One region of the Pseudoalteromonas sp. S3785 genome, then DNA from elsewhere that is predicted to be linked to it. Evidence: predicted binding sites of a transcription regulator. Region 1 holds the regulator's gene; the other holds the start of a gene.
What was found. Region 1 encodes FliA, which starts transcription of late flagellar genes. Its sites were predicted from a motif close to CTAAAGNTNNNNNNNNNNNNGCCGATA; they were not measured.
Positions count from the first base shown of each region.

Region 2: the regulator FliA is predicted to act here: its motif matches at 1,891-1,917, upstream of pomA (flagellar motor protein PomA).

Region 1 covers NZ_PNCT01000021.1:43,744-47,159, forward strand. The annotation lists gene flhF (flagellar biosynthesis GTPase FlhF) at 1-249, shown strand, start outside; gene CWC17_RS05795 (MinD/ParA family ATP-binding protein) at 242-1,102, shown strand; gene CWC17_RS05800 (RNA polymerase sigma factor FliA) at 1,129-1,839, shown strand; gene cheY (chemotaxis response regulator CheY) at 1,881-2,264, shown strand; gene CWC17_RS05810 (protein phosphatase CheZ) at 2,280-3,047, shown strand; gene CWC17_RS05815 (chemotaxis protein CheA) at 3,063-3,416, shown strand, end outside.
Region 2 covers NZ_PNCT01000004.1:59,470-62,885, forward strand. The annotation lists gene dxs (1-deoxy-D-xylulose-5-phosphate synthase) at 1-418, opposite strand, end outside; gene ispA ((2E,6E)-farnesyl diphosphate synthase) at 521-1,408, opposite strand; gene CWC17_RS01425 (exodeoxyribonuclease VII small subunit) at 1,411-1,653, opposite strand; gene pomA (flagellar motor protein PomA) at 1,970-2,737, shown strand; gene CWC17_RS01435 (flagellar motor protein MotB) at 2,740-3,416, shown strand, end outside.

The DNA of each region.
Region 1 (3,416 bases):
CAGCTAAGCGGTTGTATTTTCACTAAGTTAGATGAATCATTAAGTTTAGGTGAGATTATTAGTATAGCGATTCAAAATCGTCTTCCGATAGGGTATCTTACTAATGGTCAGCGTGTACCAGAAGATATTCGCGTTGCAAATGCTGAAAAACTAGTAAAAAAAGCTGAGCAATTGTATTTAAAAAGAGCAAAAGCACAACATTCAAGGCACCAAGCGGTGGCGCCAAGCACAGTAGGGATGTATGATTAACACAGTATTAGATCAAGCAAGCGGCCTGCGCAAAATGAGTCAAAACAATAACAACGGCGTAAAAGTTATCGCTGTCACCGGCGGTAAAGGCGGGGTGGGTAAAACCAACGTCTCATTAAATACTGCGATTGCTTTAGGACAGCAGGGTAATCGTGTATTAGTATTAGATGCCGATTTAGGCCTAGCTAATTGTGATGTAATGCTAGGACTACGTGTTGAAAAAAACTTATCTCATGTCCTTTCGGGTGAGTGCGAACTTGATGAGATTTTAGTTGAAGGCCCAGGCGGCATTAAAATAGTGCCTGCTACATCCGGCTCGCAAAGTATGGTGGAGCTAACCCCTTCTGAGCATGCGGGCTTAATTCGTGCCTTTAGTGAGCTTAATACAGAATTTGATATTTTAATTGTAGATACCGCCGCCGGTATTTCTGACATGGTGCTGAGCTTTTCTCGTGCAGCCCAAGATGTAATGGTTGTTGTGTGCGACGAGCCGACCTCTATTACTGATGCTTACGCGCTTATTAAAGTACTTAGCCGCGAGCATGGCGTTTATAAATTTAAGATTGTTGCTAACATGGTGCGCAGCATGCGTGAGGGACAAGAACTTTTTGCCAAGCTGTCAAAAGTAACTGACCGTTTTTTAGATGTGTCAATGGAACTTGTTGCGACCATCCCATATGATGAAAATATGCGTAAATCTACGCGTAAGCAAAAAGTCATTGTCGATCTTTTCCCTAACTCACCAGCAGCAGTCGCGTTTAAAACATTAGCGACAAAAGCAGTAAAGTGGCCTATACCTAATCAACCTTCAGGGCATTTAGAATTTTTCATTGAGAAGCTAGTAAACGGCTGATTATGACAACTTCGGTGAAAAGAGCTATGGGATATCAATCAACACAAAATTTAAATGTGATTGTTGAAAAGCATGCGTCGCTTGTCAAAAAAGTGGCGTGTCATTTGATAGCTCGTCTTCCTCCTAGCGTTCAGCTCGATGATTTAATTCAATCAGGAATGATAGGCCTTATTGAGGCCTCAAAAAACTTTGATGCCAGTAAAGGAGCAAGCTTTGAAACGTTTGCGGGTATTCGCATTCGCGGCGCTATGCTCGATGAAATGCGCAGGGGTGACTGGGCTCCTCGCTCGGTGCACCGTAAAAGCAGATTAGTCGCCGAAACCATCACAGAATTAGAAAATAGCTTAAATAGAGAGCCAAAAGATACTGAAGTAGCTGAAAAACTTGATATTTCGCTAGAAGAATACCATCATATTTTAAATGATGTTAATTCCAGTAAAGTGCTAGGTATAGATGACCTTGGGGTAGATGAAGATGTTATTAGCCCTGCAGGTCAAGATTTAGCGCTAGACAAACCATTTAATAATGTTAAAAATGAACGGTTTAATAATTCATTGTTAGAGGCGATAAAGTCTTTACCAGAGCGTGATGCGATGGTGCTTTCTTTGTATTACAACGATGAAATGAATTTAAAAGAAATTGGGCATATACTCGATGTAAGTGAATCGCGTGTAAGTCAGATACATGGTCAGGCGATGATTAAGCTCAAAGCAAAAATCAATGACTGGATAAACTAGTAGTAAGTAAATTATAGGTTAAGACCTCACCGGAGGATGTTTTGGATAAAAACATGAAAATTCTTGTTGTTGATGATTTTTCTACAATGAGACGTATTATAAAAAATCTGTTGCGTGACCTAGGGTTCACGAATGTTCAAGAAGCTGATGATGGCTCTACAGCATTACCTATGTTGCAAAATCAGGTTTTTGACTTTGTAGTAACCGATTGGAATATGCCAGGGATGCAGGGTATTGACTTGCTACGAGCTATTCGAGCTGATGATAAATTAAAACATATTCCGGTTTTAATGGTGACAGCAGAAGCTAAAAAAGAACAAATAATAGCGGCAGCGCAAGCAGGTGTTAATGGTTACATTGTTAAGCCATTTACTGCAGGTACTTTGAAAACTAAATTAGAAAAAGTGTTTGAACGCTTAGGTTAATGAGAGGAGAGGCTTATGTCAGCACCAGCTGCGCCTCAAATTACTTTAGAACAAGCTCGTCAGCTCGTTGTTTTTTTAGAAAACGGTGAGCAAGATAAAGCTGACCAATTAATTTTAGATACTGCCTCTCAAGAGCAATCGCAGCTTTTTGCCGAAGTAGGTAAGTTAACGCGTCAGTTGCACGAAGCTCTTAAAAGCTTTGAACTTGATACGCGTTTAACCGATTTAACTACTGATGCAATTCCGGATGCGAAAAAGCGCTTAAACTATGTCATGGAAATGACAGAAAATGCAGCTAATAAGACAATGGATGCGGTCGAAGCAAGCCTCCCTATTGCGCAGCAGCTAGCAGATGAAATTGCACAGATTAAGCCTACTTGGGATAGGCTTATGAACCGTGAAATTGAGCTGGGCGAGTTTAAAACTTTATGCCACAGCATCGATAAGTTTATGAATAGCTCTCATCACAAAACTGATGAGCTGCAGACTTTAATGACCAATGTACTCATGGCGCAGGATTTTCAAGATTTAACCGGCCAGGTTATCCGCCGTGTAATTGAATTAGTTAGAGAAGTAGAAGAAAGTTTAATCCACCTTTTAACAGCATTTGCCGCACAAGATGACAGTACTGTTGAAAGTAAAGAACAACAAGAAACAGAAGAACTGGTTGCCGCACAAACATTAGCAGGTCCTGAAGGCCCTATTATTGATAAAGAGTCGCGAAGTGATGTTGTATCTGATCAAGACGAGGTCGACGACCTATTATCAAGTTTGGGCTTCTAAGAGGAGAGTAACTGCATGAGCTTTGAAGTCGATGAAGATATTTTACAAGACTTTCTTGTAGAGGCTGGAGAAATCCTTGAGCTTTTATCTGAACAGTTAGTTGAGCTAGAAAATAACCCAGAAGATACTGAGTTACTAAATGCTATTTTTAGGGGCTTTCATACCGTAAAAGGGGGAGCTGGCTTTTTAGCTATGACTGAGCTTGTAGACGCTTGTCATGGTGCTGAAAATGTATTTGACCTCTTGCGCCAAGGGGTTAGAACCGTTAATTCAGAATTGATGGATGTGATTTTACAAGCACTAGATACCATTAACGAAATGTTTGCTACTATTCAAAACCGCGAACAGCCAGACCCAGCAGATCCTCAA
Region 2 (3,416 bases), on a different contig from region 1:
CTTTTTGAGCTGCAATAGACATACCGAGCGCAGCTGAAATAGAGGTGCTTGAGTGCCCAACACTAAACGTATCGTATTGGCTTTCTTCACGAAAAGGGAAGGGGTGTAATCCATCTTTTTGACGAATTGTGTGCATTAAATCGCGTCGGCCCGTTAAAATTTTATGCGGGTACGCTTGATGGCCCACATCCCACACTAGGCGATCTTCTGGTGTGTTATACACATAATGAAGCGCAACGGTAAGCTCAACAGTTCCTAAACCAGACGCTAAATGGCCGCTACTTTGCGAAACAGAGTTGAGTAAATAGTCTCGTAACTCGTTGCTAAACGCAGGGAGTTTATCTTGCGCTATGTCGCGTAAGTGGGCTGGTTCGTCAACCAAGTTAAGTAATGGATACTTGCTACTATCAAGTGTCATGGTATTTATTTTATCCTTCGCTAACAGCGGTGCTAACTTAGTCGTTGTTACCGCTGTTGAGTAATAATGTCAGTGCTAAATGGCAATACGTATATGTAACACTCAATGGTCACGTTTAATCAGGTAGTTTGCCAACGCCGCTAAAGTAGAGGTATCAGCATCTATTTTGTTTAATGCCTGATGTGCTTGCTCTATTAAATTTTGCGCCATTTGTTTGGCACCTTGCATACCTAATAGGGCCGGATAAGTTGCTTTATTAGCAGCTAAATCAGAGCCTTGTGGCTTACCTAAAGTAAATGTGTCACCTTCAACATCTAAAATGTCGTCGTGCACTTGAAATGCCAGCCCTATAGCATACCCAAAAACACTTAAGTTTTCTAAGGTTTGTTTGTCTGCTTTTTCGCTACATAATGCACCTAAAGTAATGGCACAGTTTATTAAAGCACCCGTTTTTAATCTATGAATTCGTTCAAGCTGTTGTACTGTAATCACTTTATCTGTAGCTGCAATATCTAACCCTTGCCCGCCTACCATGCCTTCAAGCCCGGATGCTTTAGCCAGTGCGCTGATCATTTTTACTTGTGTTGTCGCGCTGCAAGTAAAATTATGAGACGAAATAAGCTCAAAGGCTAATGTTTGTAGTGCATCGCCCGCTAAAATTGCATGCGCATCATCAAACGCTATATGGCAAGTTGGGCGCCCGCGGCGAAGGTCGTCGTCATCCATGGCTGGTAAATCATCGTGTACTAACGAGTAGCTATGAATACATTCAATAGCAGCAGCAAGGGTGTCTAGATCTTGCTTATTAGCTCCGAGCATTTCACCACTTGCGTAGACTAAAAAGGGACGTAAACGCTTGCCACCGTTAAATAAGCCGTAATGCGTGGCTTCTTTTACTATGTGTGCGGTATCAAGGGGTTGATCAAAGTACTGTTGCAGGGTCTTTACGACATCTTGTTGAGCACATTCTATTTTTTCTTGTATGCTCACGGTTATTCCACTTCATTATTAAAGGAAGTCAGCGCTGCTTTTTCATCATTACCCATTAAAATAGAGACTTTTTGCTCAGCTTGTTGCAACTTGCCCATTGAGGCGTTTGCTAAGGCTATACCACGCTCAAATTGTTTTAACGACTGTTCAAGCGATAAGTCACCTTGTTCCATGTCACCGACAATGGTTGATAATTCTTCGAGAGCTTGTTCAAAACTTAGGTTTTCAGGTTTTTTAGTCGCCATGTTTAATTTCAGCCAGCATGATAAATTTAGGAGCCAATTTTAGGGGGAATGCTAAACTAGGTCAAAGGATGATCGCTGTTTTTTAAGTTATATCAGTTTAAATCGTATTTTTATAACGTATAAGATGCGTATTAGCCCCCACTGTGTACAATAAAAATTAATTAGTCGCTAGGCGAGTAGGGTATCTTGATCTAAAATTAGGCAAAACACAGTGTTTTACACTTTTTTCAAAAATGGCTTAAGTATTTCAGTATCTTGCCGATAAGCAGTTAATAATAAAAGTTTGAATAACAAAGTATAATACTTTGGAGGAAATGTGGATTTAGCAACCATAATTGGGATCCTTGGCGCAATTGGTTTAATTGTCATGTCCATGTTTATGAGTAGTAGCGGCGAAATGGGGATGTTTGCCGATGCACCTTCTAGCGTAATTGTATTTGGTGGCTCACTATTTATAGTGTTATCAAACTTTACCTTGTCGCAGTTTTTGGGCATAGGTAAGGTTGTTGGTAAAGCATTTATGTTTAAAATCGAATCGCCAGAAGAGCTGATTGAAAAAGCAGTTGAACTTGCTGATTCGGCCCGTAAAGGCGGTTTTTTAGCCCTCGAAGAAGCTGAAATACCAAACCCTTTTATGCGTAAAGGTGTCGATATGCTCGTTGATGGCCACGATGCTGATGTAGTGCGTGCCACGCTTCAAAAAGACATTTCTTTAACTACAACTCGTCACGAATTGGGCGCCGGGTTATTTAAGTCACTTGCCGATATAGCCCCTGCAATGGGTATGATAGGAACGTTAATAGGCTTAGTTGCTATGTTATCTAACATGGATGACCCTAAAGCCATCGGCCCCGCAATGGCGGTTGCCTTGTTAACTACTCTATATGGTGCCTTTTTAGCAAATGTTGTGGCTATTCCTATTCAGGTAAAACTGGAGCTTCGTAAAGACGAAGAAGCGATGAATCAGCGTTTAATACTGGATGCTATTTTAGGTATTCAAGATGGCCAAAACCCGAAAGTAATTGAAGGTATACTGAAAAACTACCTTGCTGAGTCTAAGCGCAAAGTAGATACCGAGGAGTAACCATGTCTGATCAAGAGTGCAAATGCCCACCACCAGGTCTGCCCGCTTGGATGGGAACATTTGCCGACTTAATGTCGCTTTTAATGTGCTTTTTTGTACTTTTGCTCGCGTTTTCAGAAATGGATGTACTTAAATTTAAGCAAATAGCAGGCTCGATGAAGTTTGCTTTTGGTGTTCAAAATAAAATAGAAGTAAAAGACATTCCAAAAGGAACGTCAGTTATTGCTATGGAATTTACCCCAGGTAAGCCTGAACCTACCCCGATAGAAACCATACAACAGCAAACCGTTGAAATGACCCAGCAAATGTTAGAGTTTCAAGCGGGCGATGAAAGCTCCGCTGGTGGTAGACAAGAACAACGTGGCGATAAACGTGGTGGCGAGTCACGTAGTACATCTCAGCAGCAATCTTCAGAGCAAGCAACTTCAGCCGCTGATCAAGAACAAACTAACGAGCTAGTGAAAAAAATAGCGCAACAGCTCGAAAAACAGATTATCGATGGTGCAATCGAGCTTGAATCTTTAGGGCAGCAAATCATTATTCGTATCCGTGAAAATGGCTCATTTCCCTCTGGCAGTGCTTTTTTACAACCCAAGTTTAAGCCCATAATTCAAGATATTGGTGAGTTATTAAAAGATGTACCTGGTGAAATTACGGTATCGGGTCACACCGATGATTT